DNA from 2 places in the Kitasatospora sp. NPDC008115 genome. Region 2 is predicted to be linked to the other one. Evidence: riboswitches for the same ligand, from Rfam matches in the RefSeq annotation. Region 2 holds a riboswitch; the other holds the start of a gene.

Region 1 (4,403 bases), on a different contig from region 2:
CGCTGGCCACCTACGGCTTCGCACTGGCCGAGGCGCACTCGGCGGACTCGACCAGGGTGCTGATCGGCGCCTCCGGGGCGATCTCCGCCGCGCTCGGCGCCTATCTGCGCTTCCACCCGCGGGCCAGGGTCACCACGCTCGTGCCGCTGCTGCTCTTCCTGCCGCTGCGCTTCCCGGCCTGGCTGGTGCTGGGGCTCTGGTTCGCCCTGCAGTGGTGGTCGGTGCACTCCGCCGGGCCCGGGGTGGCGTACCTGGTGCACGTGATCGGCTTCGCGGCCGGTTTCCTCTACGCCTGCACCCTCACCGAGCGCCGTCCGCGGGCCACCCGCCCCCGCGACGGTGCCGCCGACGCCCGATACCCTGGCGGCACCTCACAAAGGAGTACGCCACCGTGATCACCGCCATCGTCCTGATCAAGACCAGCGTCGACCGCATCCCGGAGATCGCCGAGGCGATCGCCGCCATCGAGGGCGTCAGCGAGGTCTACTCGGTGACCGGTGGCTACGACCTGGTCGCGATGGTGCGGGTGGCCCGGCACGACGACCTCGCCGAGGTGATCCCCGGCCGCCTCAACAAGGTCCCGGGCGTGGCCCACACCGAGACCCAGATCGCCTTCCGCACCTACTCCCAGCACGACCTGGAGGCCGCGTTCGCGATCGGCCTGGACGAGTAGGCCACGCCTTCGGGGGCTCAGCCCTCGCGGCGGGTGTCCGCCACGCAGCGACCGCCCTCGTTGCGGTAGGTCCAGGCCGCGCCGTCCGTGACCAGCTCGCGGACGGCGGTCAGGAACCGCTCCACGTGCTCGTCCGGGGTGCCCGCGCCGAAGCTCACCCGGATCGCGTTCAGGCTGCGCTCGCCGGGCAGCGACGGCTCCGGCGCGCCGCACTCCGAGGGCGCCGCCTCCTCGTCGCCGAGCAGGGTGCGCACCAGCGGGTGGGCACAGAACAGGCCGTCGCGGACCCCGATGCCGTACTCGGCGGACAGCGCGGCCGAGAAGTGCGAGCTGTTCCAGCCCCGGACGACGAAGGAGAGCACGCCCACCCGGTCCGATTCGGCGCCGAACAGGTTCAGCACCCGGACCTCCGGGATCTGCGCCAGCCCGTCCTTCAGCCGCGCGACCAGCTCCCGCTCGCGGGCCTCCAGCGCGTCGAACCCGGCCTCGGTGAGCGCCCGGCAGGCCGAGGCGATCGCGTAGGCGCCGATGACGTTGGGCGAGCCGGCCTCGTGCCGGGCCGGGCCGGTGTGCCACTGCACGGCCACCGAGCCGTCGGTCTCCCGGGCCACCGTGCGGGTGGCGCCGCCGCCGGCCAGGTACGGCTCGGCCTCGTCCAGCCAGTCGGCCCGGCCGGCCAGCACCCCGGCGCCGAACGGCGCGTACAGCTTGTGGCCGGAGAAGGCGATCCAGTCGACGTCCAGCTCGCGCACCGAGACCCGGTGGTGCGGGGCCAGCTGCGCGGCGTCCAGCACCACCCGGGCGCCGTGGCGGTGCGCGGTGCGGGTCAGCTCCGCGACCGGCCACAGCTCGCCGGTGACGTTGGAGGCGCCGGTGACGCAGAGCAGCTTCGGGCCCTCGGGCGCGCCGGCCAGCGCGGCGTCGAAGGCGGCGACCGCCTCGGCGTGCGAGCGGGGGGCGCGCAGGTAGGTGACGGGCAGGCCGGCGTGCGCCCAGGGCAGCAGCGAGGCGTGGTGCTCGGTCTCGAAGGCGAACACCTGGGTCCCGGCCGGGACGGCGCCGGCCAGCAGGTTGAGCGAGTCGGTGGTGGCGCGGGTGAAGACCACCTGGTCGCCCTCGCGCAGGTCGAGGAACTCGGTGACGGTGCGGCGGCTCTGCTCGAACAGGTCGGTGGAGAGCTGCGACAGGTAGCCGGCACCGCGGTGCACGCTGCCGTAGTAGGGGGCGTAGGCGGCGACGTCGTCCCAGACCCGCTGGAGCGCCGGGGAACTGGCGGCGTAGTCGAGCGCCGCGTAGCCGACCTTCTCGCCGTTGGCGAGCGGGACCTGGACGTCGTGGCCGAGGACCGGAAGCGGGGCGCGGAAGGAGGTGGCGAGGGACATGAGGATGCACTCCTGTGACGGGTCAGGGACCCCGGGAGTGCGTTCAGTCCGGCGTCCGCGCTTGCCACGCGGACCGATCGCCGCGTGACCCGGTCCTCACCCAGGGCACCCCGCCACGGACGGAGGGTTGCCGGACAGCCAGCTGGGGCTTGACGCTGTCGCTCATGACCTGGCGAAGACTCTAGGTCGCGTGCGTCCCGCGGTCAAACAGGAGTCCGTATCCCGGACAGCCGCAGGGGCCCGTGGGAGGTGTCTCCCACGGGCCCCGACTCCCGTGTCACGCCCGGGTGGTGGCCTCCGACCAGTGCTTCAGCAGATCGCGCGCCGCGCCCGAGTCGATCGCCGCGGCGGTGCGCCGCATCGCGGCCCCGAGCTGCTCGGCGAGCGGCGCGTCGGTCAGGTCGAGCGCCACCAGCGCGGCCGCCGAGTTCAGCAGCACCGCGTCCCGCACCGGCCCGTGCTCCCCGGCCAGCAGCCGGCGCGCGACCTCCGCGTTGTACGCCGGGTCCCCGCCGCGCAGCGCCTCGATGCCGACCGGCTCGATGCCGACGTCGCGCGGGTCGAAGGAGGTCTCGGTGACGTCGCCGTCCCGGACCACCCAGACCCGCGAGGTGGTGGTGACGGTCAGCTCGTCCAGCCCGTCGTCACCCCGGAAGACCAGCGCGCTGGCACCGCGCCGCGCCAGCACGCCGGCGATCAGCCCGGCGAGGCGGGTGTCGAAGCAGCCGATCGCGTGCGCGGTGACCCGGGCCGGATTGGTGAGCGGGCCGAGGATGTTGAAGGCGGTCGGCACCCCGAGCTCGCTGCGCGCCGGGCCGGCGTGCCGCATCGACGGGTGGAAGGTGGCCGCGAAGCAGAAGGTGAGCCCGACCTCCTCGGCCACCTCGGCGACCCGGCGCGGCCGCAGGTTCAGGCTGATGCCCAGCTTCTCCAGCACGTCCGAGGAGCCGCTGGCCGAGGAGGCGGCCCGGTTGCCGTGCTTGACCACCTTGGCACCGGCCGCCGCGGCGACGATCGCCGACATGGTGGAGATGTTGACGGTCTTGGCCCGGTCGCCGCCGGTGCCGACGATGTCCACCGCCGGGCCGGGGATGAGCAGCGGCTCCGCGTGGGAGTACATCGAGTCGACCAGACCGGAGATCTCGTCGACCGTCTCGCCCTTGGCCCGCAGCGCCACCATGAAGCCGGCGATCTGCACCGGGGAGGCCTCCCCGCTCATGATCCGGTCCATCGCCCACGCGGTGGCCGAGCGGTCGAGGTCCTCCCCCCGCAGCAGCGCCGACAGGATGTCCGGCCAGGTGCGGACCACCTGCGCGGGCTCGCTACCGCCGTTCGCAGGCTGCACGTTCACCATGACCGACTCCAGCTCTCGCTCCCCGCGGACGGGGAAGGACGTAGGGACGGAGTCAGCCTATCGAGCGGCGGGGCCCCGGGCTCCGCCGTTCACCCTTCTTCTCTTGTACTGAGACGCCGGCGTGAGACACCGGCCCCGCCCTAACGCGCGGCGGGCGTCCGCTTGGCCAGCCGGGCCCGCAGCAGGGTGGCGGCGGCCCCGGCCAGCGCCACCGGGTCCACCGGCTGGGAGATCGCCGCGTCGGCCCGGCTCCACGCCGCCAGCCAGGAGTCCTGCGGCCGGCCGATCAGCACCAGCAGCGGCGGGCAGCCGTAGATCTCGTCCTTCAACTGCCGGGCGAGCCCGAGCCCGCCGGCCGGAACCGCCTCGCCGTCCAGCACGCAGAGGTCCACCCCGCCCTTCTCCAGCGCCTTGAGCACCGCGGGGGTGGTCGCGCACTCCAGGTACTCCAGCTCCGGCAGGTCCTCCGCGGGCCTGCGGCCGAGAGCGGTCAGCACCTGCTCGCGGGTGGTGCGGTCGTGGCTGTAGACGAGAACGGTCAAGGTCTCGTCGGTCGTGTACGCCATGGGCCTGCTCCCTCACGTGTGATCCGGACCACGTTCGCCTCTCCCCGGATGCTACTCCCGATCACCCGCCGCCGAGCCCTTCCGGGGAGATCCTCCTCGGCCGGGCGCCCCCGCGACTGGTCCGGGCGGAGCACCGCGCGTCACCCCGCCCGCACAGACCACCCGTACGGCGGACGGGTGGTCTCTCCCCTTACTACCGACGGCCCCGAAGGGCCGTCGCGACACGCCGCGAAGGGCCCCGAAGAGGCCTTCCAACAACCGTCAGAAAAGGGACACGCCGCTGCTCAGCAGGGGTACCGACAGCCCATCGGGTGCCAGGGGGGCATACCGCACGCACCGGACACTCCGACGGACACCCCCCGGCGTGAAGACGGAATAAGGGACCGACATAATGTCCGTCGTGGCGACAGCAACAGCAGTAGAAACCG
Region 2 (4,403 bases):
GCACGGAATTCCGTGCCGCGGACGGCCGGTGCCGGCGCGCCCGCCCCGGCGGGAACGGGCGCCGCGGGGCTCAGCCGCCGGCGACCGCCGGGATGATCGAGATGTTCGCGCCGTCCTTGATCTCCGTCGCCAGGCCCTCGGCGAAGCGCACGTCGTCGTCGTTCACGTAGACGTTGACGAAGCGGCGCAGCTTGCCGGTGTCGTCCAGGATGCGCGCGGCGATCCCGGCGTGGTTCTTCTCCAGGTCGGCGATGACCTCGCCGAGCGTGGCGCCCTCGGCGGGCACCTCGCTGGCGCCACCGGTGTAGGTGCGCAGGATGGTCGGGATGCGGACGTTGGCGCTCATGGGGGTCTCCTCGTTCGGGGCGCGCGGGGCGGGGCGGGGACGGGCGGGTGGAGCCTGCGGGGGGCGGGGGCCCGGGGTCAGGCGGTGGCCAGGCCGGCGTCCCGGAAGGACTCCAGGGTCGGCCGGATCACGGCGGTCATCCCGGCGTCCGAGACCGCGTCGAGGGTCTTCAGACCGTCACCGGTGTTGATCGCGACGGTCTCCTTCGACGGGTCCAGCTGACCGGTCTCGACCAGCTTCTTGAGCACGCCGACCGTCACGCCGCCCGCGGTCTCCGCGAAGATGCCCTCGGTGCGGGCCAGCAGCCGGATCGCGGCCACGACCTCCTCGTCCGTCACGTCCTCCACCGCGCCGCCGGTGCGCCGGGCGATGTCCAGCACGTAGGGGCCGTCGGCCGGGTTGCCGATCGCCAGCGACTTGGCGATGGTGTCCGGCTTGACCGGCCGGATCACGTCGTGGCCGGCCTTGAACGCGGCCGAGACCGGCGAGCAGCCCGCCGCCTGGGCGCCGAAGATCCGGTACGGCCGGTCCTCGACCAGGCCGAGCTTGATCAGCTCCTGCAGACCCTTGTCGATCTTGGTGAGCTGCGAGCCCGAGGCGATCGGGATCACGATCTGCTCCGGCAGCCGCCAGCCCAGCTGCTCGCAGATCTCGTAGGCGAGCGTCTTGGAGCCCTCGCCGTAGTACGGCCGCAGATTGACGTTGACGAAGCCCCAGCCCTCGCCGGCGGGATCGCCGATCAGCTCCGAGCAGAACCGGTTCACGTCGTCGTAGTTGCCCTGGATGCCGACCAGCTCGCCGCCGTACACCCCGGCCATCACGACCTTGCCCTGCTCCAGGTCGTGCGGGATGAACACGCAGGACCGGAAGCCCGCCCGGGCCGCCGCCGCGCCCACCGCGCCGGCCAGGTTGCCGGTCGAGGAGCAGGACAGCGTGGTGTAGCCGAACGCGCGGGCCGCCTCGATGGCGCAGGCCACCACGCGGTCCTTGAAGGAGTGGGTCGGGTTGCCGGAGTCGTCCTTGACGTGCAACTGCGCGGTGAAGCCCAGCTCACGGCCCAGGTTGTCGGCCTTCACCAGCGGGGTCCACCCCGGGTTGAGGTTCGGCTTGGACGCGACGTCGGCGGGCACCGGCAGCAGCGGCGCGTAGCGCCAGATGGAGGCGGGACCGGCCTCGATCCGCTTGCGCAGCTCCTCGGCGCCCTCGCTGCCGAACTCGTACGCGATCTCCAGCGGGCCGAAGCACTCCAGGCAGGCGAAGCTGGGGCCGAGCGGGAACCTGGTGCCGCATTCCCGACAGGACAGCCGGGCGGCGGGACCGAGGTCGACGGTGACGGGTGCGGCGGTGTCGATAGCCATGAGCGGAGGCCTCTCTCCTCATCTTCCCCGTGACGCGGTCGCGCCCGGGCCGGAATTGGCACCTGTCCCGCCGGGGCATATGCCGACCGCGCGAGAAGGTTGCCGGGACGTCAACGGGCCGTTCCCTCAGTCCCTCTGGATGAGCTCTGTGAAGTTGTGGTCCTGCTCAGCGGTGACCCCGGCGTGCGAAGGTCCGACCGCTGTACGAAGACTGTATCCGAAGGCGTCAACCCCGAACGGCACCGTCCGCCACGCGAGATGCCCCGTCCCACCGGACCCCGTACCCGACCCCGCCGAGGAGAGCACCTTGCCCGCCGAACCGACCCCCGAGCTCCTCCCCGAGACGGCGTCCTGGCTGCGCCGTCGCTCGTGGAGCGCGGCCGACCGCCCGGTGCACACCCTGCCGGCGGCCAAGCGGGCGCTCGGCCCGGCCGGCACGGTCAGCGTCGTGCTGCCCGCGCTGGACGAGGAGGCCACCGTCGGCGAGATCGTCCGGGTCATCCGCCGCGAGCTGATGGAGCGGCTGCCGCTGGTCGACGAGCTGGTGGTGGTCGACTCCGGCTCCGCCGACGCCACCGCCGCGGTCGCCGCCGAGGCGGGCGCCACCGTGGTCCACCGCGACGCGATCCTGCCCCGGCTGCCCGCCGCCCCCGGCAAGGGCGAGGTGCTCTGGCGCTCGCTGCTGGTCACCCGCGGCGAGATCGTCTGCTTCGTCGACGCCGACCTGCGCGAGTTCGACCCCGCCCTGGTCTCCGGGATCATCGGCCCGCTGCTCACCGAGCCGGACATCCAGTTGGTCAAGGCGATGTACGACCGGCCGCTGGAGACCGACGGCGCGGTCGTGCCGGCCGGCGGCGGCCGGGTCACCGAACTGGTCGCCCGCCCGCTGCTCAACCTGCACTGGCCGGAACTCGCCGGTTTCGTCCAGCCGCTCGGCGGTGAGTACGCGGCCCGCCGCTCGCTGCTCGAACGGCTGCCCTTCCCCACCGGCTACGGCGTCGAACTCGGCCTGCTGGTCGACGCCCTGGAGACGGCCGGCCTGGACGCGCTCGCCCAGGTGGACGTCGGCGTGCGCCACCACCGCCACCAGGACGGCCAGGCACTCGGCCGGATGGCCGCCACCATCTACCGCACCGCGCTGGAACGGCTCGACCGCACCCACCGGCTCAAGGCCTCCGCCGACCTGGTCCACCCCCGGCTCACCCAGTTCACCCGCGACCCGGGCACCCGCGCCTTCACCGCCCACACCCACCCCGTCACCGCCACCGAACGCCCCCCGATGCACACCGTCCCCGAATACGCCACCCGGCGGTGACACGTTTGCCGCCCCGGACCCCCGGCAACCAACCAACCATGGGCCCTGACACGACCGAGCGTTCGAATCCGACCGGCGCCGCCCCCGTTCTGGTGGCGTCCAACCGGGGGCCGGTGTCCTTCGGCACCGCGGACGACGGCACGCTGACCCTCCGCAGAGGCGGCGGAGGCCTGGTCTCCGGGCTCTCCGCCATCGACGACCCGGACGCCGTCTGGGTCTGCGCCGCCCTCTCCGACGCCGACCGCCGGGCCGCCCGCCAGGCCCCGGACGGCCGCCTCGACCGGGCCGGCCACGACGTCGGCGGGCAGGCCGTGCGGATGCTGGACATAGACCCGCAGACCTTCGCCCGCGCCTACAACGGCATCGCCAACTCGACCCTCTGGTTCGTCCACCACCTGCTCTGGAACACCCCGACCGCCCCCGCCTTCGACACCGGCTTCCGCACCGAGTGGGAGGCCTTCACCGCCTACAACGCCGCCTTCGCCGAGGCGCTCGCCGCCGAGGCCGCCCCCGGCGCCGCCGTCCTGGTGCAGGACTACCACCTCTCGCTGGTCCCGGCGCTGCTCCGGGCCGCCCGCCCCGACCTGCGGATCGGCCACTTCTCGCACACCCCCTGGGCACCGCCCGAGTACCTGCGGCTGCTGCCCGACGACATCGCCGCCACCGTCCTCACCGGCATCCTCGGCGCCGACCGGGCGGGCTTCCTGACCCGCCGCTGGGCGCTCGCCTTCGCCGACTGCTGCGAGCGGTTCCTCGGCGCGGCGGTCGACCGCGAGGCGCTCACCGTCACCCACGCCGGCCGCACCACCGCGCTCGGCGTGCACGGCCTCGGCGCCGACGCCGACTTCCTGCGCGAGCGCGCCCACCGCCCGGACGTCGACGAACGGCTCGCCGCCCTGCGCACCGCCGTCGGCGAGCGCCGCACCGTGGTGCGGGTCGACCGCACCGAGCTGAGCAAGAACATCGTCCGCGGCTTCCTGGCCTACCGGCACCTGCTGCGCACCCGCCCCGAGTGGCGCGACCGGGTGGTGCACATCGCCTTCGCCTACCCGTCCCGCACCGACCTCGCCGAGTACCGGGCCTACACCGACCAGGTGCGGGCGCTGGCCGCCGAGATCGTCGCGGAGTTCGGCACACCGGACTGGACCCCGCTGATCCTGCACGTCGACGACGACTTCCCGCGCTCGCTGGCCGCCTACCGGATGGCCGACGTGGCCCTGGTCAACCCGATCCGGGACGGCATGAACCTGGTCGCCAAGGAGGTCCCGGTGGTCTCCGACCGGGGCTGCGCGCTCGTCCTGTCCCGGGAGGCCGGCGCACACGCCGAACTCGGCGAGGACGCGCTGAGCGTCAACCCGTACGACATCGTGGCCACCGCCGACGC

The links. Region 2 has a riboswitch for S-adenosylmethionine ahead of thrC (threonine synthase). Riboswitches for the same ligand answer to the same signal wherever they lie in the genome.
Region 1: it holds a riboswitch for S-adenosylmethionine, as region 2 does, so the genes downstream of both, ACFZBX_RS18465 (aminotransferase class V-fold PLP-dependent enzyme) here and thrC (threonine synthase) in region 2, are expected to answer to the same signal.

The regions. Positions count from the first base shown of each region.
Region 1 is NZ_JBIBHU010000013.1:138,377-142,779, forward strand. Features, by position in the region: gene ACFZBX_RS18455 (rhomboid family intramembrane serine protease) at 1-395, shown strand, start outside; gene ACFZBX_RS18460 (Lrp/AsnC ligand binding domain-containing protein) at 392-673, shown strand; gene ACFZBX_RS18465 (aminotransferase class V-fold PLP-dependent enzyme) at 691-2,055, opposite strand; SAM riboswitch class IV at 2,108-2,225, opposite strand; gene trpD (anthranilate phosphoribosyltransferase) at 2,333-3,409, opposite strand; gene ACFZBX_RS18475 (hypothetical protein) at 3,550-3,975, opposite strand; gene ACFZBX_RS18480 (heme-copper oxidase subunit III) at 4,367-4,403, shown strand, end outside.
Region 2 is NZ_JBIBHU010000030.1:22,859-27,261, forward strand. Features, by position in the region: gene ACFZBX_RS30405 (ubiquitin-like small modifier protein 1) at 71-346, opposite strand; gene thrC (threonine synthase) at 424-1,704, opposite strand; SAM riboswitch class I at 1,720-1,850, opposite strand; gene ACFZBX_RS30415 (glucosyl-3-phosphoglycerate synthase) at 2,012-3,019, shown strand; gene ACFZBX_RS30420 (trehalose-6-phosphate synthase) at 3,058-4,403, shown strand, end outside.